3 regions of the Kitasatospora sp. NA04385 genome follow, and region 2 is predicted to be linked to each of the others. Evidence: riboswitches for the same ligand, from Rfam matches in the RefSeq annotation. Region 2 holds a riboswitch; each other region holds the start of a gene.
The links. Region 2 has a riboswitch for cobalamin ahead of HUT16_RS01675 (acyl-CoA thioesterase). Riboswitches for the same ligand answer to the same signal wherever they lie in the genome.
Positions count from the first base shown of each region.

Region 1: another riboswitch for cobalamin. It lies ahead of HUT16_RS22670 (ribonucleoside-diphosphate reductase subunit alpha); the one in region 2 lies ahead of HUT16_RS01675 (acyl-CoA thioesterase).
Region 3: another riboswitch for cobalamin. It lies ahead of HUT16_RS05700 (HoxN/HupN/NixA family nickel/cobalt transporter); the one in region 2 lies ahead of HUT16_RS01675 (acyl-CoA thioesterase).

Region 1 covers NZ_CP054919.1:5,054,517-5,064,025, reverse strand. Annotated here, with positions in the region: gene HUT16_RS22700 (GntR family transcriptional regulator) at 1-632, shown strand, start outside; gene HUT16_RS22695 (DUF3311 domain-containing protein) at 868-1,176, shown strand; gene mctP (monocarboxylate uptake permease MctP) at 1,197-2,792, shown strand; gene HUT16_RS22685 (histidine phosphatase family protein) at 2,958-3,716, shown strand; gene HUT16_RS22680 (GlxA family transcriptional regulator) at 3,791-4,774, opposite strand; gene HUT16_RS22675 (GNAT family N-acetyltransferase) at 5,044-5,550, shown strand; cobalamin riboswitch at 5,744-5,882, shown strand; gene HUT16_RS22670 (ribonucleoside-diphosphate reductase subunit alpha) at 6,058-8,472, shown strand; gene HUT16_RS22665 (ribonucleotide-diphosphate reductase subunit beta) at 8,472-9,491, shown strand.
Region 2 covers NZ_CP054919.1:382,148-391,656, forward strand. Annotated here, with positions in the region: gene HUT16_RS01650 (prenyltransferase/squalene oxidase repeat-containing protein) at 1-1,582, shown strand, start outside; gene HUT16_RS01655 (hypothetical protein) at 1,579-2,637, shown strand; partial or broken gene HUT16_RS01660 (CbiQ family ECF transporter T component) at 2,634-3,710, shown strand; gene HUT16_RS01665 (ABC transporter ATP-binding protein) at 3,841-5,466, shown strand; gene HUT16_RS01670 (ECF transporter S component) at 5,501-6,313, shown strand; cobalamin riboswitch at 6,447-6,599, shown strand; gene HUT16_RS01675 (acyl-CoA thioesterase) at 6,778-7,212, shown strand; partial or broken gene HUT16_RS37710 (putative Ig domain-containing protein) at 7,299-8,021, opposite strand; partial or broken gene HUT16_RS39610 (serine protease) at 8,232-8,918, opposite strand; gene HUT16_RS01685 (flavin reductase family protein) at 9,085-9,509, opposite strand, start outside.
Region 3 covers NZ_CP054919.1:1,334,191-1,343,699, reverse strand. Annotated here, with positions in the region: gene aroQ (type II 3-dehydroquinate dehydratase) at 1-252, shown strand, start outside; gene HUT16_RS05725 (AAA family ATPase) at 364-1,152, shown strand; gene HUT16_RS05720 (SDR family oxidoreductase) at 1,178-2,080, opposite strand; gene HUT16_RS05715 (helix-turn-helix domain-containing protein) at 2,174-2,740, shown strand; gene HUT16_RS05710 (Fpg/Nei family DNA glycosylase) at 2,818-3,624, shown strand; gene HUT16_RS05705 (DUF6445 family protein) at 3,730-4,422, shown strand; cobalamin riboswitch at 4,506-4,717, shown strand; gene HUT16_RS05700 (HoxN/HupN/NixA family nickel/cobalt transporter) at 4,748-5,863, shown strand; gene HUT16_RS05695 (DMT family transporter) at 5,913-6,758, opposite strand; gene HUT16_RS05690 (XRE family transcriptional regulator) at 6,878-7,453, shown strand; gene HUT16_RS05685 (type B 50S ribosomal protein L31) at 7,533-7,775, opposite strand; gene rpmG (50S ribosomal protein L33) at 7,841-8,005, opposite strand; gene HUT16_RS05675 (aminopeptidase P family protein) at 8,139-9,257, shown strand; gene efp (elongation factor P) at 9,328-9,509, shown strand, end outside.

The DNA.
Region 1 (9,509 bases), 4.7 Mb from region 2:
TCCCGCCGGAGCGCGCCCTGGCCGCCCAGTTCGACACCTCGCGCACCACCGTCCGGCAGGCCCTGCAGGAGCTGGTCGTGGAGGGGCGGCTGGAGCGCATCCAGGGCAAGGGCACCTTCGTGGCCAAGCCGAAGGTCGCCCAGGCCCTCCAGCTGACCTCGTACACCGAGGACATGCGCGCCCAGGGCCTGGAGCCGACCTCCCGGCTGGTCGAGGTCGCCTACATCTCCGCCGACGAGCGGCTCGCCCCGCTGCTGGACATCAAGCCCGGCGGCCGGGTGCTGCGGATCGAGCGCCTGCGCCTGGCCAACGGCGACCCGATGGCGATCGAGGTGGCGCACCTGTCCGCCAAGCGCTTCCCCGCGCTGCGGCGCAACCTGGCCAAGCACAACTCGCTGTACACCGCGCTGCGCGAGGTCTACGGGGTGACCGTCGCGGAGGCCGAGGAGACCATCGAGACCACCCTCGCCAACCCGCGCGAGGCCGGCCTGCTCGGCTCCGACCTGGGCCTGCCGATGCTGCAGCTGTCCCGGCACTCCTTCGACGCGGACGGCGCCCCGGTGGAGTGGGTGCGCTCGATCTACCGCGGCGACAGGTACAAGTTCATCACGCGGCTGAACCGGCCGGCGTAGGGCTTCGGCGGCGGTCCGGTACGGCGCGGCACCACGCGGCTGAACCGGTCGGCCCGAACGGCGGCGCGTCCGGGTGGTCCTGCCGATCTTGTTGACGAGGTAGTGACAACGGTCACCCCCCTGCCCTAACCTCGCGGGGACCTTTCGATCACCGAGGGTGCTGCTCGGCGGGCGCACAGTCGTGTGCGTTGCGGCGCCACTGAGGTGACTCCTCGTCAGTCTCCGGGAGCCGCTCGTGTCGTCGTCGCAAGTCCCCGCCCCGGGCGCACCGCCCGTGGTCTCCCCCGCCCGGGTGTTGGCCGGGCTGTGCCTGCTGGTGCCGGTGGTGGTGATGCTGTGGGTGCCGTCCTACAGCAAGGCCGCGCCGGAGTTCGGCGGGATGCCGTTCTTCTACTGGTACCAGCTGCTGTGGGTGCCGCTGTCGGCGCTGTTCACCGGCGCCGCGTACCTGCTGATCCGGCGTGACGAGGCGGCCCGCCGGGCCGCCTCCGCCGTTCCCGGGCCGGTGCCGCCCGCCCAGCCCGAGGACGGGGGGCGGTCGTGAAGCACGTGGACTGGACCGCGATGACGGTCTTCCTGCTGTTCTTCGCCGCCGTGACGGTGATGGGCTTCCTGGCCTCCCGCTGGCGGCGGGCGGCCGACGCGCAGCACCTGCACGAGTGGGGGCTGGGCGGCCGGAGCTTCGGCACCTGGGTGACCTGGTTCCTGCTCGGCGGCGACCTGTACACCGCGTACACGTTCATCGCGGTCCCGGCGGCGGTGTACGCGGCGGGCGCGGCGGGCTTCTTCGCGGTGCCGTACACGATCATCGCGTACCCGCTGGTGTTCCTGTTCCTGCCCCGGCTGTGGTCGGTGTCGCGGGTGCACGGGTACGTGACGCCGGCCGACTTCGTGCGCGGCCGGTACGGGTCGCGGGCGCTGTCGGTGGTGGTGGCGCTGACCGGCATCCTGGCGACCATGCCGTACATCGCGCTGCAACTGGTGGGCATCCAGGCGGTGCTGGACACCCTGGGGGTGGGCGGCAGCGGGAACTGGTTCCTCAAGGACCTGCCGCTGTTCATCGCGTTCGGCGTGCTGGCCGCGTACACCTACTCCTCCGGCCTGCGGGCGCCGGCGCTGATCGCGTTCGTGAAGGACGCGCTGATCTACGTCGTGATCATCGTGGCGGTGGTGTACATCCCGATGCGGCTGGGCGGCTTCGGGCACATCTTCGACGCCGCGCAGCACAAGTTCGCCACCCCGGGCGCCAACGGCAAGCCCAGCGGCGCGCTGGTGGTCGGGCCGAGCGGCCAGTGGGCGTACGCGACGCTGGCGTTCGGGTCGGCGCTGGCGCTGTTCATGTACCCGCACTCGGTGACGGGCGTGCTGGCGTCGAAGTCCCGCAACACGGTGCGCCGGAACATGGCGATCATGCCCGCGTACTCGCTGATGCTGGGCCTGCTGGCGCTGCTGGGCTTCATGGCCATCGCGGCCGGGGTCGGCAAGGGCGTCAAGGGCTACAACAGCCAGCTGGCGGTGCCGCAGCTGTTCGCGGACCTGTTCCCGTCCTGGTTCACCGGGGTGGCGTTCGCGGCGATCGGGATCGGGGCGCTGGTGCCGGCCGCGATCATGTCGATCGCGGCGGCGAACCTGTTCACCCGCAACGTCTACAAGGAGTTCCTGAAGCCGGCCGCGACGCCGGCCGAGGAGACCCGGGTGGCGAAGATCGCCTCGCTGCTGGTGAAGGTCGGCGCGCTGGTGTTCGTGCTGATGATGGACAAGCAGGTGGCGATCAACTTCCAGCTGCTGGGCGGCCTGTGGATCCTGCAGACCGCGGTGGCGCTGGTGGCGGGCCTGTTCACCCGGTGGTTCCACCGCTGGGCGCTGCTGGCGGGCTGGGCGGTCGGCATGGTGTACGGGACGTGGCAGGCCTGGGGGATCTCCTCGGCGGCGACCAAGCACTTCGGCGGCAACAGCACGAAGATCCCGGTGATCGGGGAGACCGGGTACATCGGTCTGACCGCGTTCGTGCTGAACCTGGTGGTGGCGGTGGTCCTGACGCTGGTGCTGCGGGCCCTGAAGGCCCCCGAGGGCGCCGACGAGACCTCGAAGGCCGACTACTCCGCGGAGGCCGGCGACGCGGCCGTGGAGCAGGCTCCGCAGCCCGCGGCGGCGCACTGACGCACCGGGGGCGCGCACGGTCGCGCCGTGCGCCCTGTGGACGCGCCGTCACCCCGATCGACACTGGGGTGGCGGCGCGTCCTTCCGTTTGGGGCCGCCCGTCCACCGGAGAGACCGGGAGAGACGACCCACCGCACGCGCCACCGACCACGGGGAGCCACCGCCATGACCGACCTCACCACGGTACGCAACGGACACCGTCCCGAGGACGCGGAACCGGACAGAACCGGCCGCCTGCCCTCGGTGCTGGTCGCCACCCGGCACGGCGAGTCGACCGCCAACGTGGAGTTCCGCCACGCGGACGCCAGCGGGGCGCTCACCGTCCCGATCACCTGCCGGGACGCCGACATCCCGCTCTCCCTGCACGGCCAGGACCAGGCCCGCGAGCTGGGGCGCTGGTGGGCCGCCCGGCCGCCCGCCGACCGGCCCCGCTCGGTGTGGTGCTCCCCGTACGTGCGCACCGCGGAGACCGCCCGGATCGCGCTGGCCCAGGCGTCCGGGCTGGGCGGCGTCCCGGTGGGGCTGGCGGTGCGCTACGACGAGCGGCTGCGGGACCGGGAGCTGGGCGTGCTGGAGATGCTCACCAAGGCGGCGATCGAGCGCGACCACCCGGCGGAGGCCGAGCGGCGGCGGCGGATGGGCGAGCTGTACTACCGGCCGCCCGGCGGGGAGTCCTGGCTGGACGTGGCGCTGCGGGTGCGCGACCTGCTGCGCGACCTGGGCGAGGAGGAGGCGGGGCGGCCGGTGCTGGTGGTGGCGCACGACTGCACCGTGCTGATGCTGCGGCACGTGCTGGACCGGCTGCCCGAGCAGGAGCTGCTCGCACTGGACCCGGTGGCGAACTGCTCGACCAGCGTGTGGCGGGCCCGCGACGGGCGGCTGCGGCCGGCCGGCTGGAACCAGACCGGCCACCTGTCGGGCTGACCCCGCCCCGGCCGTCCCCGGCTGCCCCTCCCCGGCTGCCCGCTGCCCGCCGTCCCCCACTGCCCGCCGCCGCCTCAGCCCGCGGGCTCCGGTTCGACGGGCCGCGCCGGGCCGCCGAACGCCCGCCGGTAGGCCTGCGGGGTGGTGCCGAGCCGGCGGCCGAAGTGGTGCCGCAGCGCGGCGGCGTTGCCGAAGCCGCAGCGGGCGGCGACCTCGTCCACGCTCTGCCCGGTGGACTCCAGCAGGCGCTGGGCGAGCAGCACCCGCTGGCCGGTGAGCCAGCGGTGCGGGGTGGTGCCGGTCTCCTGGCGGAAGCGGCGGGCGAAGGTGCGCGGCGACATGTGGGCGAGCCGGGCCAGCTGGTCGACGCCGGTCTCCCGGTCGACGTGGTGGCGCATCCACTCCAGCACCCCGGCCAGCGACTCGCCGTCGGCCTCGGGCAGCGGGCGGTTGATGAACTGGGCCTGCCCGCCGTCGCGGTGCGGGGCGACCACCATCCGGCGGGCGATCTCCCGGGCCACCTCGGCGCCCTGCACCTTGCGGACCAGGTGCAGGCAGGCGTCGATGCCCGCGGCGGTGCCGGCCGAGGTGATCACGGGGTGGTCGTCGACGTACAGCACGTCGGGTTCGACGGTGGTCAGCGGGAAGCGCTCGGCCATCAGGGCGGCGTAGCGCCAGTGGGTGGTGCAGCGGCGGCCGTCGAGCAGCCCGGCCGCGCCGAGCAGGAAGCTGCCGGAGCAGATCGACAGCAGGTGGGCGCCGCGGTCGTGGGCGGCCCGCAGCGCCGCGCAGAGCTCCTCGGGGTAGTGCTCGCGGACGCCGGTGGCGGTGGCGATCACCAGGTCGGCCCCGGCGATCCGCTCGGGCCCGTGCGGGACGTCGAGGGTGAAGCCCGCGTGGGTGCGCATCGGCCCGGGCCGGTCGCCGACCAGGGCGAAGTCGTAGACCGGCAGGCCGGAGTCGCTCCGGTCCAGGCCGAACACCTCGCAGGCCACCCCCAGTTCGAAGGGGTGGATCTCCTCCAGCACCACGACGGCGACGTTCTCCAGCTTCCGCATCCGCCCAGCATCGCAGTGGCAGGATTTCGTGGCAATGGTGCGTTCCTGCCACTCGTCCCGGCCCGCTCCCGGCGGGACAGTGGAGCCATGACCACCGCGCTCGCCCTGCTGGGCCTCATCGGCAGTTTCGGACTCCTCGGCGTCCTGGTCGGCCGCGACCTGGACCGCAACGGCCGCCACGGCCGCGACAACGCGCACCGCCCGACCGGCTACCCGTTCGACCCGGACCTGGCGGACCCGCGCCGCGGCCGTTCCGGCACACTGGCCGGATGCGCTCCCCGACCGTCCGCCCGCTCGTCCGCCGCGCCCTCGACCGCGACCTCGCCGGAGCCGGGGAGGTCAGCGTCGAGGCCTTCGTCGGCGACGGCCACACCCGCCCCGACTCGCCGTACGTCGAGCTCCTGCGCGACGCCGCCCGCCGCGGCCGGGAGGCCGAGCTCCTGGTCGCCGTCGACGACGCCGGAGCCGTGCTCGGCTGCGTGACCTTCGCCCCCGGCGGCACCGCCTGGGCGGACGTCGCCGGGCCCGCCGAGGGCGAGATCCGGATGCTCGCGGTCGGCGCGGCGGCCCGCGGCCGCGGCGTCGGCCGGGCGCTGGTGGAGGCCGCGATCGGCCGCAGCCGGGAACTCGGGCTGGCCGGGATGGCGTTCTCCACCCGTCCGGCGATGACCGCCGCGCACCGGATCTACGCCGCGCTGGGCTTCGTCCGCAGCCCCGAGCGGGACTGGTCGCCGACGCCCGGCACCGACCTGCTGGTCTACACGATGCGGTTCTGAGGCCCGGGAGTCCCCGGTCCCCTCACCGCTCTTTCGCCTGCCGACGATGCCGCCGCCGGGCTCCGACCGGACTTCGACCGGGCTCCGACCGGACTTCGCCGGGGCCCGGGTCGGGCTCCGGCGGGCGGTTTTCGTTGTCTACGCGCGGCGCCGCCGACGCGACACGCGCTACTACATCTGGTGCTTCCAGCTCCAGCCGCCACTACATGTATGCTCACTCTCGCTGTCGACGCAGGGGAATCCGGTGAGAATCCGGGACTGCCCCGCAACGGTGAGCGGGCTGTAGCGACGCCCGCGGAGTCCGAGGACCTGCCGACGGTGTGCGACACGGCATCCCCGCAGACGCCATGCAGCACAGCTTTGCCGTCCGGTCTCGCGGGCGGACCGGGGGTGGTCTTCGGCGCGCCGGAACGCGTTCTCGTTCCTTCGTGCTGCCCTCCCCTGGCCGCGTGCGGTGCCGGACACCCGTAGAGCCACGTCCGCCGCCGCCACAGGAGAGAGTGCGCCTTGACCGTCGCCGCCTCAGTCACCCTGCCGTCCCAGGGATCCGCCGACGCCTTCACCGATCCCGGTGCGGCGCTGCTCCGGCTGCTCACCGACCGCAGCACCGACCTCCCCCAGGTGGACCCCGGCCACGTCGCCGCCGCCGCGCTGCGCGGCCGCCACGCCGGTTCGGACTTCGCCGAGCTGCGCGGGCTGGCCGTGGAGGCCGCCGCGTCGATGATCGCCGAGGACCCGCAGTACTCGAAGCTGGCCGCCCGCCTGCTGGCGCTGGAGATCCGCGACGAGGCCGCCACCCAGCACGTCACCTCGTTCTCCTCCTCGGTGGCCGTGGGCCACGCCGAGGGCCTGATCGGCAACGCCACCGCCGCGTTCGTGGCCGAGCACGCCGACCTGTTCGACTCGCTGATCGACGAGGCCGGCGACGACCGCTTCGAGTACTTCGGCCTGCGCACCGTGCAGTCCCGCTACCTGCTGCGCCACCCGATCACCCGCAAGGTGGTCGAGACCCCGCAGCACTTCCTGCTCCGCGTGGCGGCGGGCCTGGCGGTGGGAACCTCCGAGGAGTCGGTGCGCGAGGTCGCCGAGCTGTACACCCTGATGAGCCGCCTGGAGTACCTGACCAGCTCCCCGACGCTGTTCAACTCCGGCACCCGGCACCCGCAGATGTCCTCCTGCTACCTGCTGGACTCGCCGCTGGACAACCTGGACTCGATCTACAACCGGTACGCGCAGATCGCCCGGCTGTCCAAGCACGCCGGCGGCATCGGCCTGTCCTACTCGCGGATCCGCTCGCGCGGCTCGCTGATCCGCGGCACCAACGGCCAGTCCAACGGCATCGTGCCGTTCCTGCGCACCCTGGACTCCTCCGTGGCGGCGGTCAACCAGGGCGGCCGGCGCAAGGGCGCGGCCTGCGTGTACCTGGAGACCTGGCACGCCGACATCGAGGAGTTCCTGGAGCTCCGCGACAACACCGGCGAGGAGGCCCGGCGCACCCACAACCTGAACCTGGCGCACTGGATCCCGGACGAGTTCATGCGCCGGGTCAACGCCAACGCCGACTGGTCGCTGTTCTCCCCGGCGGACGTGCCGGAGCTGGTCGACCTGTGGGGCGCCGAGTTCGACGCCGCGTACGTCAAGGCCGAACTGGCGGGCAAGGCCGTGCGCACCATCCCCGCGCAGACCCTGTACGCCCGGATGATGCGCACCCTGGCGCAGACCGGCAACGGCTGGATGACCTTCAAGGATGCCTCCAACCGGGCCGCCAACCAGACCGCGCTGCCGGGCCGCACGGTGCACTCCTCGAACCTGTGCACCGAGATCCTGGAGGTCACCGACGACTCGGAGACCGCGGTCTGCAACCTCGGCTCGGTCAACCTGGGCGCGCACGTCGCCCCCGGCGCCACCGCCGCCGACCTGCTGAACGCGATGGACTGGGACCGCCTGGACGCCACCGTCCGCACCGCGGTGACCTTCCTCGACCGCGTGATCGACATCAACTTCTACCCGACCACCGAGGCCGGGACGTCCAACTCCCGCTGGCGCCCGGTCGGCCTGGGCGTGATGGGCCTGCAGGACGTCTTCTTCCAGCTGCGGATCGACTTCGACTCCGCCGAGGCGGTCGCCCTCTCCACCCTGATCGCCGAGCGCATCATGCTCACCGCGTACGAGCGCTCCGCCGACCTGGCCGAGAAGTTCGGCCGGCACGAGGCGTACGGCGAGACCCGCGCCGCCCGCGGCCAGCTGCACGTCGACCACTTCGGTGCGGCCACCCCGCAGTGGACCGGGCGCTGGGACGCGCTGCGCGCCCGGATCGCCGAGGTGGGCCTGCGCAACTCGCTGCTGCTCGCCATCGCCCCGACCGCGACCATCGCGTCCATCGCCGGCGTCTACGAGTGCATCGAGCCGCAGGTCTCCAACCTGTTCAAGCGCGAGACCCTCTCCGGCGAGTTCCTCCAGGTCAACCCGTACCTGGTGCGCGAGCTCAAGGAGCTCGGCGTCTGGGACCAGCAGACCCGGGACGCGCTGCGCGACGCCAACGGCTCCATCCAGGAGTTCAACTGGCTGCCGCAGGAGGTCCGTTCGCTGTACCGCACCGCGTGGGAGCTGCCGCAGCGCGCGCTGATCGACCTGGCCGCCGCCCGCCAGCCGTACATCGACCAGAGCCAGTCGCTGAACCTGTTCATGGCCGCGCCGACCATCGGCAAGCTCTCCTCGATGTACTCCTACGCGTGGAAGGTCGGTCTGAAGACCACCTACTACCTGCGCTCCCGCCCGGCGACCCGGATCGCCCAGGCCGCGTCCGGAGCCGCCCGCACCGCCGCCCCCGTCCCGGTGCAGACCCCCGCCCTCTCCCAGGCCGAGCAGGACGCCATCGCCTGCTCGCTGGAGAACCCCGAGTCCTGCGAGGCCTGCCAGTAATGAGCACCGAAGACCAGAAGAAGATGCTGCTCGACCCGGGCTTCGAGCTGACGCTCCGTCCGATGCGCTACCCGTCGTTCTACGACCGGTACCGGGACGCGATCAAGAACACCTGGACCGTGGAGGAGGTGGACCTGCACTCCGACGTCGCCGACCTCGCCAAGCTCTCCGAGGGCGAGCGGCACATGATCGGCCGGCTGGTCGCGTTCTTCGCCACCGGTGACTCGATCGTCGCCAACAACGTGGTGCTGAGCCTCTACAAGCACATCAACTCCCCCGAGGCCCGGCTCTACCTGTCGCGGCAGCTGTTCGAGGAGGCCGTGCACGTCCAGTTCTACCTGACGCTGCTGGACACCTACCTGCCCGACCCGGAGGACCGCAACGCCGCCTTCGCCGCGGTGGAGAACATCCCCTCCATCGCGCAGAAGGCCCAGTTCTGCTTCACATACATGAACGCGGTCGACCACCTCGACTCGCTGCAGACCAAGGAGGACCGCCGGGCCTTCCTGCTCAACCTGATCTGCTTCGCGGCCTGCGTCGAGGGCCTGTTCTTCTACGGCGCCTTCGCCTACGTGTACTGGTTCCGCAGCCGCGGCCTGCTGCACGGCCTGGCCACCGGCACCAACTGGGTGTTCCGCGACGAGTCGATGCACATGGACTTCGCGTTCTCGGTGGTCGACACCGTCCGCGAGGAGGAGCCCGACCTCTTCGACGACAAGATGGCCCAGCAGGTCACCGAGATGCTGGAGGAGGCCGTCGAGGCCGAGCTCCAGTTCGCCCGCGACCTGTGCGGCGAGGGCCTGCCCGGCATGAACACCGACTCGATGCGCGAGTACCTCCAGGCCGTCGCCGACCAGCGCCTGGCCCGCCTCGGTCTGCCGATCCGGTACGGCTCCACCAACCCGTTCGGCTTCATGGAGCTGCAGAACGTCCAGGAGCTGACCAACTTCTTCGAGCGCCGGGTCTCCGCCTACCAGATCGCCGTCGAGGGCTCGGTCTCCTTCGACGACGACTTCTAGGCCGCTTCCGGGCCGCAG
Region 2 (9,509 bases):
GCAGCAGGTCCTGGACCGCGCGGTGGCCTGGCTGGCCGCCCAGCAGCAGGCCGACGGGTCCTTCCTCCCCTACCCGGGCGGCTCGCCCGAGACCTTCTCCACCGCCGCCGCGGCCCAGGCCCTGCGGGCGGCCGGCCGCACCACCGAGGCGGACCGGGCCACCGCCTGGCTGACCGGACGGCAGAACGGCGACGGCGGCCTCGGCCCGGACGAGTGGGCGCCGGACTCCGAGGCGCCCGCCACCGAGCAGGCCGTCCTCGCCTTCACCGGCACCGACCCGTCCACCGTGCTGCGGCAGTCGGACGCCCCGCAGCCCGCCTGGACCCCGGACCTGGCCAAGGCCGGCGCCTACCTCACCGCCCCCGCCCGGCTGCTGGACGGCCACTACTACGAGGCCTTCCCGGACTCCGGGTTCGCCGACTTCGGCCTGACCATCGACACCGCGTACGCGCTCGCCGCCACCGGGAGCGACGACGCGGCGCTGCGCCGGATCACCGACTTCCTGGACGGGCAGGGCAAGGACGGCGCCGAGCGCTCCGTCAACGACTGGTCGGCGATCGGCACCGAGTGGGCGGGCGGCGGCTCGATCGGCAAGGAAGCGCTGCTCGCCGAGATCGTCGGGCGCGATCCGCGGAACTTCGGCGGGCAGGACCTGATCGCCGCCCTGGACAAGTTGGTGTGCGACCACGCCGACCCGAACGCGGGCTGCGACGGGCCCGGCAACTACCAGTGGGCGCAGTCGGTGTTCTCGCAGGCCCTCGGCGTGCTGGCCCAGGTCCGGGCGGGGCACGCCGAGCAGGCCGGGCCCGCGGCCGGCTACCTGCGCGGCCTGCAGAACGCGGACGGCTCCTGGCCCAGCCTGATCCCCAACTCCCGCACCCCGGACGTGGATTCCACCGCGATGGCGGCGATGGCGCTCGACCTGCTGGACGACCCGGAGAGCAAGCGGGCCGTCGAACGGGCGCTGGCCTGGCTGGCCGCCCAGCAGTTGCCGGACGGCGGCTTCCCCGGCACGGCGGGCGACTCGGTCAACTCGGCCGCCCTCGCCCTCCAGGGCCTGAGCCTGCGCCAGGGCAGCTACGCGGCGCGGATCGCCCGGGCCACCGAGTTCCTGGCCGGGCAGCAGAACGCGGACGGCGGCTTCACGGTCGCCGCCGACGGCCCGCGCACCTCGGACGTGCGCGCCTCCGCCCAGGCCGCGGGCGGGGCCACCGGCCGCTCCTTCGGCACCCTCAGCCACCACCTGGACGACGGCACCCCGGAGCCCAGCGGCTCCCCGTCCCCGTCCCCGTCGTCCTCCGCGGAGCCGACCGGATCGCCCTCGCCCTCGTCCTCGCCCTCGCCGTCCCCCTCCTCGCCGCCGTCCCCCTCCCCCTCTGCCTCTGCCGCGCCCTCGCAGAGCGGCGCTCCCGGCACGGTGGTGGACACCTCGACGGGTGGCGGCTCGACCTCCGACGGGCTGGCGTTCACCGGCACCGAGGCGCTCGAACTGGTCGTCCCCGGGCTGCTGTTGACGGCGTCCGGCGGTGCGGTGCTGGTCGCGGTCCGGCGCCGGACGAAGGCCGACGGGGGCAGCAGGTGAGCGGGCGCCTGGCCCGTCCGGCCCGGCTGGGCGCGGCGGCGGGCACGGTGCTGGCCGTGGCGCTCGGCGGGCTGGCCCCGTCGCCCGCGCGGGCGGCGGCGCTGCCGATGGAGCAGTGCACGACCAGCCAGAACGTGGTGCTGGCCATCGACTTCGGCCGCTGGGGCGGCCCGGTGCTGCGCGCCTGCGGCAGCACGCCCACCACCGGCTACCAACTGCTCAACCAGGGCGGCTGGAAGACCACCGGCACCCAGCACGACGGCCCGGGCTTCATCTGCCGGATCGGGTACAGCGGCTACCAGGGCGGCAAACAGTTCCCGCCGCCCGAGCAGGAGAAGTGCGTGCTGACCCCGCCGGCCACCGCGTACTGGTCGTACTGGCACGCCGATCCGGGCCAGAACACCTGGTCCTACAGCCAGTTGGGGGCGATGAGCTACAAGCCGGTGCCGGGCGGCGTCGATGCCTGGGTGTTCGGCGAGACCGACATCGGCGGCACCCGCGGCGGCCCGTCCTTCTCGCCCGACTCGGTGCGCGCCCACAACTCGGCTCCGGGCGGCTCGACTTCAGGCGGATCGACTTCGGGCTCCGGCACGAACGGCGGTACCGGCAGCACCGGCGGTGGCGGCGGCACCAGCAGCGGTGGCGGCACCGGGGGCGGCGCGACGAAGGCCGCGACCGGCGCCCCGAAGAACGGCGGCACCGGCAACGGCGGTGGCACCGGAGGCAGTTCGGACGGGGCGCCACCCACCGACCCCGCCGCCGAGACGCCGCCCTCCCCCGCCCCGTCGGACTCCGCGTCCGCCGCCGCGACCGCCTCCGACGCGCCCTCCGGTTCACCCTCCGCGCCGCCCACCGGCTCCCCGTCGCCCGCCCCGAGCGGCACCTCCCCGGCCCCGATGGACGCCGCCCCGCTCGGGGACGCCCCGCGCCGCTCCTCCGGCTCGATCGCCCCGGTGGTGACGGGCGTGGCGCTGGTGGCCGCGCTGGGCACCGCGACGGCGGTGGTGGCGGTGCGCCGCCGCCGGGCGGCCGGTGACGGGCCGGCCGAGGAGTGAGCCCGCGCGAGGCGGTCGACTCCGGCCGGCGGATCCCGCGCGACCTGCACCCGCTGGCCTGGTGGGCGTGGGCGCTGGCGCTGGGCACAGCGGCGTCGCGGACCACCAATCCGCTGCTGCTCCTGCTGGTCCTGGCGGTGCTGGGTTTCGTGGTGACCGCGCGCCGCACCGAGGCCCCGTGGGCGCGCGGCTTCCGGTACTACCTGTGGCTGGCGCTGACGATCGTGGCGATCCGGGTGCTGTTCCGGTGCGTGTTCGCCACCGGGGTGACGCCGGACGACCACGTGATCCTCACTCTGCCGCACCTCCCCACCCCCGCCTGGTACGCGGGCATCGAGATCGGCGGCCCGGTGTCGCTGGAGGCGGTGCTGTCCTCGGCGGTGGACGGGCTGCGGCTGGCGTGCCTGATGTGCTGCATCGGCGCGGCCAACACGCTGGCCAATCCGAAGCGCGCGCTGCGGGTGCTGCCGGGCGCGCTGTACGAGCTGGGGGTGGCGGTGACGGTGTCGCTGAGCGTCGCCCCGCAGTTGGTGGCGAGCGTCCAACGGGTGCGCCGGGCAAGGCGGTTGCGGGCCGGGCAGACCGGCGGGCTGCGGGCGCTGCGCGGGATCGCGGTGCCGGTGCTGAGCGACGCACTGGACCGCTCGCTGCACCTGGCGGCGGCGATGGACTCGCGCGGCTACGGCCGTTCCGGCACCGCCACCCGGGCCTCCCGGCGGCTCACCGGCGCGCTGCTGCTGTCGGGCATGGGCGGCCTGTGCACCGGCCTGTACGGGCTGCTGGACGGGACGGCCCCGGCCTGGCTGGGCCTGCCGGGGCTGGCGGCCGGGTCGGCGCTGTGCGTGGCGGGCCTGGCGCTGGGCGGGCGGCGGGTGCGGCGCACCACGTACCGGCCCGATCCGTGGCGGGGCGCCGAGTGGGGGGTGGCGGGGTGCGGTGTCGCCGCCGCCGTGCTGCTGTGCGTCACCGTCGGCTATGCCGCCACCGACCTCAACCCCTCGCTGTACCCGCTGAGTTGGCCCTCCCTCCCGCCGGTCCCGGCGCTGGCCCTGCTGCTGGCCGGGGCGGCGGGGGCGCGGGGACGGCCGGGCCGCCCGCCGACCGCCCCGCCGGGCCGTCCGCGCGCCCCACCCGGCCGTCCCCGCGCCCCGCCCGGCCGTCCCCGCGCCCCGCCGCCGACCGCGAACTCTCCGAGGTGTCCGAGTGATCCGTTTCGACCAGGTCTCCGTGGTGTACCACGGCGCGTCCGAGCCGGTCCTCCGGGATGTCGGACTGACCGTTCCGGAGGGCGAGTTGTGCCTGGTGGTGGGCCGGACCGGCTCCGGCAAGTCGACGCTGCTGGGCGCGGTGAACGGGCTGGTGCCGCACTTCACCGGCGGCACCCTGCACGGCCGGGTGACGGTCGACGGGCGGGACACCGCGCACCACCCGCCGCGCGAACTCGCCGACGTGGTGGGCGTGGTGGGGCAGGATCCGCTGGCCGGGTTCACCACCGACACGGTGGAGGAGGAACTCGCCTACGCGATGGAGCAGTTGGCCGTCCCGCCGGAGGTGATGCGCAAGCGGGTGGAGGAGACCCTCGACCTGCTGGGCCTGGCCGAGCTGCGGCACCGGGCGCTGCACGAGCTGTCCGGCGGCCAGCAGCAGCGGGTGGCGATCGGCTCGGTGCTCACCGCGCACCCGCGCGTCCTGGTGCTGGACGAGCCGACCTCGGCGCTCGATCCGACCGCGGCCGAGGAGGTGCTGTCCGCGATCACCCGTCTGGTGCACGACCTGGGGGTGACCGTGCTGCTGGCCGAGCACCGGCTGGAGCGGGTGGTGCAGTACGCCGACAGCGTCGCGTACCTGCCCGGGGACGGCACCGTCCGGCACGGGCCGCCCGCCGAGCTGTTCGCCGCGACCGCGATCGCCCCGCCGGTCGTCGAGCTGGGCCGACTGGCCGGCTGGCACCCGCTGCCGCTGTCGGTGCGCGACGCCCGCCGGGCCGCCGGGCCGCTGCGCGAGCGGCTCTCCGCGCGTCCCGTGCCGCCGCCGCGGCGCACCGGCGCCGCCGGGGAGACGGTGCTCACCGCCGAACGGGTGGTGGTCCGGCACGGACGGCAGGTCGCCGTCCGGGAGGTCTCGCTCGACCTGGCGGCCGGGCAGGTGGTGGCGCTGATGGGGCGCAACGGCTCCGGGAAGTCCTCGCTGCTGTGGGCGCTGCAGGGCTCGGGCGCCCGGCAGGGCGGCACCGTGCGGGTGGACGGGCGGGACCCGAAGCGGGTGCCCGCGGCGGCGGCCCGGCGGCTGGTCGGGCTGGTCCCGCAGACGCCGTCCGACCTGCTGTACCTGGACACGGTGGACGCCGAACTCGCCCAGGCCGACCGGGAGTCCGGGCCCGCGCCGGGCCGGGGCGCCCGGGCCCTGCTCGACGCCCTCGCCCCCGGCATCCCGGGCCGGCTGCACCCGCGCGACCTGTCGGAGGGCCAGCAACTGGCCCTCGTCCTCGCCGTCCAGCTCACCGCGGCCCCGCCCGTCGTGCTGCTCGACGAGCCCACCCGCGGCCTGGACTACCCGGCCAAGGAGGCCCTGACCGCGATCGTCGACCGGCTGGCCGCCGAGGGCCGGGCCGTGCTGGTCGCCACCCACGACGTGGAGTTCGCGGCCGCCGCCGCGGACCGGGTGGTGGTGATGGCCGAGGGCGAGGTCGTCGCCGACGGTCCGGCCCCGGCCGTGCTCACCGCCTCGCCGGTCTTCGCCCCGCAGACCGCCAAGGTGCTCGCCCCGCTCCCGTGGCTGACGGTCCGCCAGGTGGCCGCGGCCCTCCCCGCCCCGGAGGCGGCCCGATGAGCGCCGCCGCCCTCCCCGCCCCGGAGGCGGCCCGATGAGCGCCGCCGCCCGGGCCGTCCGGGCCGTCCGCATCCCGCTCCGGGCCCGGGCCGTGATCGCGGGCGCCGCCTTCGCCGGTCTGGTGGCCTTCACCTGGCCGTTCGTCGTCGCGCCGGGCCGCTTCGGGTCCGCGTACGCGCCGCCGCTGATCTTCGGGGCGCTGCTGGTGCTGATCCTGGCCGTGGTGGTCTCGGAGATCGCCTCGGGCGGCATCGACGCCAAGGCGCTGGCCATGCTGGGCGTGCTCTCGGCCGTCAACGCCGGGCTGCGCCCGCTCGGCGCCGGCACCGCGGGCGTCGAGACCGTCTTCTTCCTCCTCGTGCTGGCCGGCCGGGTCTTCGGCCCCGGCTTCGGCTTCACCCTCGGCTGCACCTCGCTGTTCGCCTCCGCGCTGCTCACCGGCGGCGTCGGCCCGTGGATGCCGTACCAGATGTTCGGCTGCGCCTTCGTCGGCCTGGTCGCGGGCCTGCTGCCCCGGCTGCGCGGCCGGGCCGAGGTGCTGCTGCTGGCCGGGTACGGGGCGCTGTCCGGTTACCTGTTCGGCTTCCTGCTGAACCTCTCGTTCTGGCCGTTCTCCCTCGACCCGCACAGCTCGATCGCCTACCTGCCCGGCCTGCCCTTCACCGAGCAGTGGCACCGCTACCTGCTGTTCGACCTGGCCACCTCGCTCGGCTGGGACACCGGACGCGCCGTCACCACCGCGCTGGCCGTGCTGCTCGCGGGCCCGGCCGTGCTCGCCGTCTTCCGCCGCGCCGCCCGCCGGGCCGCCTTCGAGGCGCCGGTGCACTTCTCCGCCGCACCCCGGTAGCCCGGCCCCGGGCCGACCGCACGCCTGCGACCTGCCGGAACCCGGACCACCCCCGGGCCTCCGGGGCGGTGCGGTGGACGTAGAGTGGCGAGCGCAGCCGGTTCGCCCCGCCCCTCCAGGGCGGGTGCGTCGCAAGAGGGAACCCGGTGGGAATCCGGGACTGCCCCGCAGCGGTGAGCGGGAACGACCGCCGTCATACGCACTGGGCCCGCACGGGCCCGGGAAGCGACGGCCAGTAGGAGTCCACCTCCTCACGGGGTGGGCGTGCCCGCGAGTCCGAAGACCTGCCGCTGCCCGCGGACCACGGTGGTCCGCGGCCCCACCGCGACCCCGAGGGCGGGCGGCGGCGACGGCGGACGCTCACCGGTCCGGCCGCCCCGTCCGCGTGCCCGGGTCCGCGAACTCGCGAAGGAGAGTTCCGTGCAGCACGCCGTCCGACCCGCCCGATCCGGGGTGACCGCCCGATGACCACCACCCCCGCCCCCGCCCGCACCCCGGCCGAGTCCGCCGTCAGGCTGGCCCACATCATGAGCGAGCACGACACCAACCTCTACGGGACGGTGCACGGCGGCGTGGTGATGAAGCTCATCGACGACGCCGCCGCCGCGGCCGCCGGTCGCCACGCGGGCGTTCCCGCGGTCACCGCCTCCGTGCAGGGGATGTCCTTCCTCGCCCCCGTCCGGGCCGGCGACCTGCTCACCGTCCACGCCCGGGTCGAACGCGCCGGACGCACCTCCATGGACGTCTCGGTGGCCGTCACCTCGGAGCGCTGGAACCTGACCGGCCCGGTCACCGACGTCGCGACGGCCCGCCTGGTCTTCGTCGCGATCGGCCCCGACAGCCGCCCGCACCCCGTCCCGGCCCTGCTCCCCGACCCGCCCGAAGAGTCCCCCGCCTGACCGACGGCCCGACCGCCCGGTCCGGGACCGGGCGGTCGGGCGGTTCGGCCGTTCAGTGGGTTCGGCCGTTCAGGCCGTCAGTGGGTTCAGCCGGTCTGGACGGCGGTGTCGTCGATGACGAAGGAGGTCTGCAGCGAGGCGTCCTCGACGGCGTTGAACTTCACCGTGACGCTCTGGCCGGCGTAGGCCGACAGGTCGACGGTCTTCTGGGTGTAGCCGGTGGCCTTGTTGAGGTTGGAGTACGAGGCGACCGTGGTGCCGTTGACGGTGACGGTGAGCTTGTCGTAGGCGGTGGAGGTGGTGGTCTCCGCGGTGTCGATGTGCAGCCAGTAGCTCAGCGTGGCCTTGCAGCCGGCCGGGATGGTGACGGTCTGCGAGAGCGTGTCGGTGTGGGCGGAGCCGTAGCCGTCCAGCCAGGCCTTCCAGGAGCCGCCGTGCGCGGCCTGGGAGGAGGAGTTGTTGACGACGCCCGAGGTGGCGGTCCAGGGGCCGGCGGTGCCGGTCTCGAAGCCGGGGTTGCCGAGCAGCTGGGCCGGGGTGCAGCCGGTGCCGCCGCCGGAGGTGACGGTCCAGGTGAAGGAGGCGGTGCCGGTCTTGTTGGCGGCGTCCTTGGCGGTGACGGTCACGTTGTAGGTGCCGGCCGCGGTGGCGGTGCCGCTGATCACGCCGGTGGAGGCGTTGATCGACAGGCCGGTGGGCAGCCCGGTCGCCGAGTAGCTCAGCGGCGCGGTGCCCCCGGAGGCCGCGATCTGCAGGCTGACCGAACCGTTGACCGCCGTCGACTGGTTGCCCGGGCTGGTGACCGAGACGGCCGCACCGGCGGGCTTGGTCAGCAGGCAGCCGCTGACGCCGAGGTCGATGACCCGGCCGGTGCCCAGGCAGGTGGTGAACCAGTAGGTCTCCTCACCGTAGCTCTGGCCCTTGGTGGCCGTCGTGGTGCCGTCCGCGGCCACCTCGCACGGGTTGTTCAAGGTGCACATGGCACCGTCGTCGTTGCCGGTGTTGTTGATGCCGACGACCTTCCGGCTGGTCGCGTCGACGATCGGCGAACCGGACGTGCCGTGCGTGGTGTTGCAACCCGCGCTGTAGCGCAGCGAGTCGCGCCAGGTCCAGGTGTCCTCGCGCAGGGTTCCGACGAACCCGTTGATCGAGCAGTTCCAGACCTGCTTCCAGTACGAGGAGGGTATGTACATGGAGGAGCCGTCGACCGGGTGGGTGTCACTGATCGTCAGCGCCGTCGCCCCGTACTTGGAGGTGATCGAGGCGAAGGTGTCGGTGAGTTGGTAGAGCGCGACGTCGGTGCCGGTCATCGTCGCGTACAGCACCTTGTCGGACTGGACGCTGCCGAGCGAGGCGCCGGAGGAGTTGAGCAGGGTGCCGCTGCGGCTGGAGTTCACGTTCTGGATGACCTCGCCGGCCGCCGGCATGGTCGGCAGGCAGTGGCCGTTGGTCAGCATCAGCGCCCGGTCGGTGTCCACCGAGGAGGGGTAACGGACCAGCGAGGCCGAGCAGTTGCTCAGCGCGATGGTGGAGGTCAGGTCGCCGGCCTGGACGGCCTGCGCGGGAGCGGCACCGATGGTGAGGGCGCCGGCGAGGACGGTGCCCGCGCCGAGTGCGGCGGCGAATCTCTTGAACATGGCTCTCCTTGTGGGGGATCGCAGACGTGCTACCGGTCGGTGCACGCCCGCGCCGGACGAAAGTGCCATGGCCACTTCAATCTGGTCAACCGTCCCGGCAGAACTCGCGCCCGGAATTCCCGGTGGACGCCCCCGCCGGACCGTCCGCCTGACTCGACGTCAGGCCCGGTCCGGCCGGGAGCCGTTCACTCGGACGCCCCGCCCGGCTGGGCGCGGTGCGCGTCTCCGCGGGCGGTCAGCGGCTGCGCCCGGGCGTCTGGGAGCGGAAGCTCCGGCCGAGTTCGGGGCCCAGTCCGTAGTAGTGGCGGAAGTTGTAGATCAGCGGGCTCCACGCGGCCGGGTCGATGTGCTGGGTGCCCGGGACGACCAGGCGCGGGTCGGCGTGGACCTTGAGGACGTGGGCTTCGGCGATGAGGAAGGCCCCGGAGGCATCGGGTCGGACCCGTGCGGCGCGGGCCTCCAACTGGATGGGGCAGGCGGCGGCCCTGGGCGGCCGGACCAGCTCGGAGGGTTCCGGGCGCAGACCGGCGGCGGCGAACTTGTCCGGCTCGAAGCGGAAGGCGCCGCGCTTGTCCACCGGCACCGGGGTGCGTCCGGTCAGCGGCGCCAGCCGCTCCACCGCCGGCCACTGGGCGGGCGCGGGGAGGTTGACCACGAGAT
Region 3 (9,509 bases), 950 kb from region 2:
GCGGCGGACGCCCGGACCCCCGTGGTGATCAACCCCGGCGCGTTCACGCACTACTCGTACGCCATGCGCGACGCCGCGGCCCAGCGCACCGCGCCGCTCGTCGAGGTGCACATCTCCAACCCGTACACCCGCGAGACCTTCCGCCACAATTCGGTCATCGCCGCCGTCGCCTCCGGCACCATCGCCGGCTTCGGCCTCGGCTCGTACGAACTGGCCCTGCGCGCCCTGGCCGAGCAGCTCACCGCCCGCTGACGGCGCCCGGCCCGGTGGCGGACTTGTGCCCGCCACCGGGCCCACGTGTACATTCGGCGCAGGGAGGTGACGGTGAGCCAGTACGCGCAGCACCAGCACGCGGGGGGCCAGGTGCCGCCCCGTCCGGCTGTCGCCCCGCATCCGACGGGCCACCAGCCGCCGTACCCCGGGTCCCTCCAGGCGATGCCGACGCTCGGACCGGCCGGGTCCGGGCCCGACCGGCCCACCGTCCCGCTCAAGGCCGTCCCCCCGGTCGCCCCCGGCGGCACCGGGCACTTCCTGCTCCCCACCGGGACGACCGTCCAACTGCCCGCCCCGCCGCCGCAGCCCGCGCTCCCCGCGCCGCTGCCGGTCGGCCCGATCGCCGTGCTGCTGATCGGCGCGGCCGGCGCCGGGAAGACCACCGTCGCCCGCTACTGGGCCGAGCGCCGTCCCACCCCCACCGCGCACATCAGCCTCGACGACGTCCGCGAGTGGGTCCAGTCCGGCTTCGCCAACCCGCAGTCCGGCTGGAACACCGACTCCGAGGCCCAGTACCGGCTGGCCCGCCGCACCTGCGGCTTCGCCTGCCGCAACTACCTCGCCAACGGCATCTCCTGCATCATCGACGACGCGGTCTTCCCCGACCGCCCCGCCATCGGCCTCGGCGGCTGGAAGCGCCACATCGGCCCCGGCATGATCCCGGTCGTCCTGCTCCCCGGCCTCGACCGCGTCCTGAGCCGCAACGCCGAACGCTCCGGCAACCGCCGCCTCTCCGACGACGAGGTGGCCCGCATCCACGGCCGGATGGCCGGCTGGCGCACCTCGGGGCTGCCGATCATCGACAACTCCAACCTGAGCGTGCCGGAGACGGCGGCGGCCCTGGACCAGGCGATCCTGAGCCGGCTGCAGGCACGCTGAGGCGCCGCCGCCGGGCCGACGGGGGTCAGTCCTCGGTGAAGTAGTGGTCCTGGTCGAGGTCGTCGAGCAGGCCCGGGTGCGCGGGCCGCCAGTCGAGCAGGGCGCGGGTCGCCTCGGCGGAGGCGGGCATGTCGAGCGGGACGAGGAAGGACAGGAAGCCGAAGTGCTCGGCGGCGCGGTCCTCCTCGACGGGGGCGGTGGGGAGGCCGAGCCGGATGCCGATGCGTTCGGCGATCTCGCGGAAGGGCACGCCCTCGTCGTCGACGGCGTGCAGGCGGGTGCCGGCCGGGGCGTGTTCGAGGGCGAGCCGGTAGAGGCGGGCGGCGTCCAGGGTGTGGACGGCGGGCCAGCGGTTGGTGCCCTCGCCCAGGTAACCCGAGGTGCCGGTGGTGCGGGCGATCCGGATCAGGGTGGGGACGAAGCCGTGCCGGTCGAGCGGGCTGTGCACCACCGGGGGGAGCCGGACGACGCTGGAGCGCACCCCGTCGGCGGCCGCGTCGACGATCACCCGCTCGGCCTCGGTGCGCGGTGCGCCCGGGGTGACCCGGCTCTCCACGGAGACCACGCCGGGCGCCCCGCCGACGCCCGCCCCGCCGGTGCCGACCAGCGGCTTGTCGGTGCCGGCCAGCGCCTCGGTCAGCGCCCGGACGGCCTTCAGGTCGTCGGCCATCGCGCCGGCGTAGTCGCCGCCGAGCATCGCCTCGTGCTTGAAGGCCAGGTGCACCACGCCGTCGGCGGCCGCGGCGGCGGCCCGCAGGCCGTCCAGGTCGTCGAGGTCGCCGCGCCGGACCTCCGCGCCGAGGGCGGTGAGCGCGGCGGCGGAGGCGTCGGAGCGGGCCAGGCCGGTGACCCGGTGGCCGGCGGCGAGCAGGTCGGGGACGAGGGCGGAGCCGAGGTGGCCGCTGGCTCCGGTGACGAAGACGTGCATGGGAGGGACCTCCGAGTGATGAGACCTTGTCCCATCACGATAGCCCGCCGGGCCCGGTGATGCGACCATGTCCCGTCACGTAGAATCCGGATCATGGCCAGATGGGACCCGAACGCCCGCGGACGGCTGGAGCGCGCCGCGCTGGAGCTCTTCGTCCGGCAGGGCTACGACCGCACCACCGTCGCCGAGATCGCCGAGCGCGCGGGCCTGGCCAAGAGCACCTTCTTCCGGCACTTCGCGGACAAGCGCGAGGTGCTCTCCGGCGGCGACGCCCTGGCCCGGCTGCTCACCGGCGCGGTGGCCGCCGCCCCGCCCGGGGCGGGCCCGCGGCGGGCCGCCGAGGCCGCCCTGGCCGCCGCCGGCGCGCAGGCCTTCACCGCCGAGCGCCACGGGACGGTCCGCGAGCGCCAGCAGGTGGTCGCCGCCAACCCCGAGCTGACCGAGCGCGAACTGCTCAAGCGGGAGGCCCTCGCCACCGCCCTCACCGGCGCCCTGCGCGAGCGCGGCGTGCCCGAGCAGGCCGCCGTCCTCACCGCCGAACTCACCCTGCTCGCCCTGCGCACCGCCCTCGCCCGCTGGACCGCCCGCCCCGGCCAGGACTTCACCGCCCTGGCGCTGACCGAGCTGGCCGCCCTGTGCGAGGCCGCCACCGCCCTCTGAGCCGGGCCGTCCCGGTTGTCCGAGCGCCCTGGGAGAATGGACTCCTCGCGACCATCACGATCGAGGAGCTGACGCCGGTGCCCGAGGGGCATGTGATCCACCGCCTGGCCGGGCGGCACGACGAGCTGTTCGGGGGGCGCCCGGTGCGGGTGTCCAGCCCGCAGGGCCGCTTCGCGGAGGGGGCCGCGCTGATCGACGGGCGGGTGCTGGACGAGGCGCAGGCGCACGGCAAGCACCTGTTCCTGGGCTTCGGCGAGCAGTGGCTGCACGTGCACCTGGGGCTGTACGGGACGTACCGGTTCGGCGCGGGGGCCGCCCCGGACCCGGTCGGCCAGGTCCGGCTGCGGATGGTGAACGACACCGGCTACGCCGAGCTGCGCGGTCCGACCGCCTGCGAACTGCTCACCCCCGAGGAGAAGGCCGCCGTCCACCGCCGCCTCGGGCCGGACCCGCTGCGCCCGGGCGACGCGGGCGACGCGGCCTGGCGGCGGATCTCCCGCAGCGGCAGCACGGTCGCCGCCCTGCTGATGGACCAGAAGGTGCTGGCCGGCGTCGGCAACGTGTACCGCGCCGAGGTGCTGTTCCGGCTCGGCATCAGCCCGCACCGCCCCGGCCGCGACCTCTCCCGCCCCGAGTGGGACGCGATCTGGACGGACCTGGTCGCCCTGATGCGCGACGGCGTGGCCGCCGGCCGGATCGACACCGTCCGCCCCGAGCACACCCCCGAGGCGATGGGCCGCCCGCCCCGGGTGGACGACCACGGCGGCGAGGTGTACGTCTACCGGCGGCACGACCAGCCCTGCCTGGTCTGCGCGACCCCGGTCCGCACCGAGGAGCTGGCCGCCCGGAACCTGTTCTGGTGCCCGCGCTGCCAGCGGTCCTGACGCTCCGTCACCGGGCGGCCGCCGGCCCGCCGCCGGGCAAGCCTTGACGCAAGGTTGACCACGTCTTGGGCGAGGCCCCGAAGCGCCGCTCCTATTGTCGGGTCCATGCCCGTGCAACCGTTCCAGGGCCCGCGCCCCACCCCGGCGCTCCCGGTCCTGCCGTACCGCAAGCCCACCAGGGGACGCGACTACTGGGTGCTGGACGACGTCCTGCCGGACCCGGACGCGGTGCGCGCCCGGCACCTGGCGCGCACCGACTGGGACGAGGGCTACCCGCACCGCCCCGAGTCCTGGCCCGGCCTGCGCGCGATGCCCGGGCTGGAGCCGGACGAACTCGCGCACGTCGAGGACCTGGTCCGCCGGTCCACCGGGGCCGAGCGGATCTGGGCGCTGGACGAGGCCGCGGGCGGCACCTTCAACCACAACTGCGTGCAGGTGGTCGGCGCGGGGGAGTGCGAGCCGCGCCCGCACACCGACTCGCGCTCGCTGTGCCGCTACGCCGCCGTGCTGTACCTCAACCCGGCGGTCCCCAAGCACTGCGGCACCAGCTTCCACCGGCAGAGCTTCCCCGGCGGCCGGCTCGGCGGCAACAGCGTGGTCGCCCCGCACGACAACCTGGTGGACGCGCTGGGCACCCGCTTCGTCCCGCCGGACTCCTTCACCGAGGACCTGGTCGTCCCGCACCGCTACAACCGGCTGCTGCTCTACACCGCCAACCTGATCCACACCGCGACCGCCTACCACGGCGCCGCGCTGGAGGAGAAGCGGATGACCTGCGTGTTCTTCTGGATGGCCTGAGCGGCCGTCAGGACCGCGCTGACCTGGCGTGATCTGCGCCACCCGGGCCCGGGTGCGCCCTTGCCGCCGGGCCCGCGCCGGGCCTACGGTGGGCGGGCCGTGGTGCTCGGGAAGCCGGTGCGCCGCGGCGGGCGCGGGAGCGTCCGCCGCGGGAGTCCGGAGCGGCCCTCGCCACTGTGATCGGGGAGTCGTCGGCTCCCACCCCGTGCCACTGGCCGCCCGCGGCCGGGAAGGCCGGGAGCCGGCGCGCAACACCCCGTCAGCCAGGAGACCGGCCGCGGCATCTCACGAAGTGATCCACGAGGTGCTGGAGCGTGATCCGCGGATGACCGCGTCCGAATCGACCCTGCCCGGGAACGCCCCGGGCTCCCCGCTGCCCGCCTTCCGCTGGCGGCGCGAGGACACCCTGCGCACGGCCGGTCTGATGGCGGTCATCCTGGCCCTGCACGCGGTGGCGTTCGGGACGCTGCTGTTCCTGGTCGCGCCGCACGGGTACCGGGTCGGCACCCAGGTGTTCGGCGTCGGCCTGGGCGTCACCGCCTACACCCTGGGCATGCGGCACGCCTTCGACGCCGACCACATCGCGGTGATCGACAACACCACCCGCAAGCTGATGGCGGACGGCCGCCGCCCGGTCTCGGTGGGCTTCTGGTTCGCCCTCGGCCACTCCTCGATGGTGGTGCTGATGGCCGGCCTGGTGGCCGGCGGGGCGGCCCTGGCGGGCACCCTGATGGACGAGGAGTCCACCACCCACCGGGTGCTGGGCACCATCGGCACCACCGCGTCCGGCGCCTTCCTCTACCTGATCGCGGCACTCAACCTGGTGGCCCTGCTGGGCATCTGGCGGGTGTTCCGGGCGATGCGGGCCGGGCAGTACGACGAGGCCGAGCTGGAGAAGCAGCTGAACGCCCGCGGCCTGCTGGCCCGGCTGCTGAACCGGGCCACCCGCTCGATCAGCCGCCCCGGCCAGATGTTCCCGGTCGGCATGGTGCTCGGCCTGGGCTTCGACACCGCCACCGAGGTCACCCTGATGGTGATGGCGGGCTCCGGCGCGGCCTCCGGGCTGCCCTGGTACGCGGTGGTCTGCCTGCCGCTGCTGTTCGCCGCCGGGATGAGCCTGTTCGACACCCTGGACGGCACGTTCATGAACTTCGCCTACCAGTGGGCGTTCTCCCACCCGGTCCGCAAGGTGTACTACAACCTGACCATCACCGGGCTGTCGATCGCGGTGGCCTTCGTGATCGGCACCGTCGAACTGGTCGCGGTGCTGCACGAGAAGTTCGACCTGGCGGACCCGGTCACCGGCTGGATCGCCGGGCTCAGCCTGGACAACGTCGGCTTCGTGATCGTCGGCCTGTTCGTGGTGGTCTGGGCCGCCGCGATCGGCTACTGGCGGATCGCCAGGCGCTCCCGGACGTTCGCGGGGGCGGGCGCGTCCTGACCCGGGCTCCCCGCCGGGGGCGTCCTGACGGGGGCGTCCTGGCGGTGCGTCAGCCGGCGGCCAGGATCAGCGTCCCGGCCACCGCGAGGCCCGCGCCCACCACCTGCACCCGCAGCAGCCGCTCCTTCAGCAGGCCGCGCGCCATCAGCGCGGTGACCACCGGGTAGAGCGAGGCCAGCACGGCCGCCACCGCCACCGAGCCCAGGTGCGAGGCGGCCGCGTACAGGCCGTTCGCGGCCACGTCGGCGACCCCGACGGCGGTCAGCGCGGGCAGTTCGCGCAGACCCGCCCGCAGCCCGAGCGGCCGGCGGCGGGCCGCGGCGGCCAGCATCCCGGCGCCGACCACCGCGTTGGTCAGCCGCTGCACGCACAGCGTCAGCAGCAGGGCGCCGCCCCCGCTGGCCTGCGCGACCAGGGTCAGCACCGCGCCGAAGGCGAAGGCCGCGCCCAGGGTCAGCGCCAGTGCCCGCGGCTGCACCGCGGCCCCGCCGCGCCGCGGGCCGCCGGCCAGGGCGACCCCGGCGACGGCCACCGCGATGCCCAGGCCCTGGACGGCGCCCGGCCGCTCGCCGAGGAACAGGCCGACCCCGATCGGGACCAGCACGCCGACGGTGGCCAGCGGCGACACCACGCCCATCGGCCCGAGCGCCAGCGCCCGGTAGAAGGCCAGCAGGGCGAACGGCCCGATCACGCCCGCCGCCACCGCGCACCAGAGGGCGGGAGAGGCCCCCGGCCAGCCGCCGGTGGCGGTCACCGCGACCGCGAGCACCGCGGCGGCGGCGGTCTGCGAGAGCACCACCACCGTCAGCGCGGGCATCCGCCGGGTGATCGCCCCGCCGCCGTAGTCGGCGACGCCCCAGAGCAGGCTGGCGAGCAGCGCGAACGCGGCGCTCACCGGAGGAACCGGTCGGCGGACAGCATGGTGGACCCCGCAGTACAGTCGGTGGATCTGTCGATGCCGCCGCAGCATAGTTCAACCTGCTGCACCCTCCCAACCAGAATATTGGACTGCCCGTGCCGGACGCCGATCTCGTCACCCAGGCCCTCGCCCGCAACCTCAAGCGCCTGCGCCTCGACCGCGGCCACACCCTGGACGCCCTGGCCGCCCGTTCCGGGGTCAGCCGCGGCATGGTGGTCCAGATCGAACAGGCCCGCACCAACCCCAGCATCGGCACCGTGGTCCGGCTCGCCGACGCGCTCGGCGTCTCGATCGCCCGGCTGCTCGACTACGACGCCGCCTCGGCCGTCCGGATCGTCCCCGCCGAGGACGCCGTCCGGCTGTGGAACGGCCCCGACGGCGGCAGCGGCACCCTGCTCGGCGGCGCCGAGGCCCCCGGCCCGCTGGAGCTGTGGGCCTGGCACCTGCACCCCGGCGAGTCGCACGCCTCCGACCCGCACCCGCCCGGCACCGTCGAGATCGCCCGGGTCGACGAGGGCGTCCTCACCCTCGTCCTGGACGGCCGCGACCACCGCGTCCCGGCCGGTTCCACCGCCTCCTACGAGGCCGCCGCCGCCCACGGCTACCGCAACGACGGCGAGGTGCCGTGCCGGGTCACCATGGTGGTCTCCGTCCCCCCGCCCGCGGCCTGAACGTCCGCGGCCTGAACGTCCGCGGCCTGAACGGGCGAAGGGCCCCGGGGTGACCCGGGGCCCTTCGCCGCGCGTGCCGTCAGCCGCCGTACCGGCGCCGGTACAGCTCCACCCGGCCCTCGGTGTCCAGCAGCCTGGCCCGGCCGGTGTAGAACGGGTGGCTCGCCGAGGAGGTCTCGACGTCCACCACCGGGTAGGTGCGACCGTCCGCCCACTCGACCGTCCGCCCGCTCGTGGCGGTGGAGCGGGTCAGGAACGACAGGCCCCCGGTCTTGTCCCGGAACACCACCGGACGGTACTCGGGGTGAATTCCCTGCTGCATGTCTCCTCCTCCTACGAGTCGTGCGAGTCGTGCGAGAAACGATCGGATGCGAACGGCCGCCGCGGTCAGCGGGCCTCGCGGAACTCCACGTGCCGCCCGGCCACCGGGTCGAACTTCCTCAGCGCCATCCGGTCCGGGTCGTTGCGGCGGTTCTTGCGGGTCACGTAGGTGAAGCCCGTCCCCGCCGTCGACCGGAGCGTGACCACCGGTCGCAGTTCGCTGCGCGCCATCGTCTCGGCCTCCTTCTTCCGGCAACGATTGCCGTTTTCACCACGTCACAACACGGGTGCCCGCACCGGCATTCCCCACCCGCCCAGCCGGTCCCGACAGGCGCCCCACCGGCCCCGTTCGTACGCTCGGACCATGTCAGACGCGCACTCCGCCCGACGAGAACGCCTCCGTGAGCACTGCAGCGCCTCCGGGGCCGATGCCGCGCTGATCACGCGCCCGGCCAACGTCCGCTACCTCACCGGCTGCCCGCCGGTCGGCGCCGCGCTGCTGCTCACCCGCGAGCGCGCGGTGCTCGCGGTGCCCGAGGGCGCCGAGCCCGGCGACGGCGGCCTCGGCGGCGGCGAACGGCCGGCCGACCCGGAGGTCACCCGTCTGCCGGTGCCCGCCGAGGCCGACGCCGCGTCCGTCGCCGCCGAGGCCGCCGCCCGGCTGCGGGTGGGCGACCTCGCCGTCGAGGAGCACGACCTCACCGTCACCCGGCACCGGGCCGTCGCCCGGATCGCCGGGGCGGCCCGGCTGCTCGACCTGGACCGGGCGGTGGAGCGGCTGCGGGTGGTCAAGGACGAGTACGAGATCGCCGACCTGCGGATCGCCGCCGAGATCGCCGACCAGGCCCTCGGCGAACTGCTGGAGTCCATCCTGGTCGGCCGCACCGAGCGGCACTTGGCGATGGAGCTGGAGCGCCGGATGATCGACCACGGCGCCGACCGGGCCGCCTTCCCGGTCTCCGTCGGCACCGGCAGCCACTCCGGCCTGGAGCACCACCAGCCCACCGACCGCCGGGTCGAGGAGGGCGACTTCCTCACCGTCGCGCTCGGCGCCCGCTACCGCGGCTACGGCATCTCCACCGCCCGCACCTTCGTGATCGGCGCCGCCCCCGCCGCCTGGCAGGTCGAGCTGCACCGCCTGGTCTTCCACGCCCAGCGGGCCGGCCGGGAGGCCCTCGGGCCGGGCGTCGAGCAGCACGTCCCGGACGACGCGGCCCGCTCGATCCTCCAGGCCGCGGGCCACGCCGAGCGGTCCGTCCACGCCCTGGGGCACGGCATCGGCCTGGAGATCCGGGAGGCTCCGCGCCTGGGGCCCGCCGACATGGGTAAACTGGACAATCGCGTGCCGGTCACCGTCGGTCCCGGGGTCCATCTCCCGGGTCGGGGCGGCGTCCGGATCGAGGACACGCTCGTGGTGCGGCCTCCCGAGGAGGGCGGGCCCGAGTTGCTCACCATCACCACCAAGGAGCTCCTCGCGCTGTGACCGACCCCGGTCGCGGTGGCGCGCGGCTTGGTGTTCCTTGACAGCGGACATATCAGGAGTAAGTGCGCCCGTGGCTACCACGAACGATCTCAAGAACGGCATGGTCCTCAAGCTGGACGGCGGCAAGCTCTGGACCGTCGTCGAGTTCCAGCACGTCAAGCCCGGCAAGGGCCCGGCCTTCGTGCGCACCAAGCTGAAGGAGGTCCTCTCCGGCAAGGTCGTCGAGAAGACCTTCAACGCGGGCATCAAGGT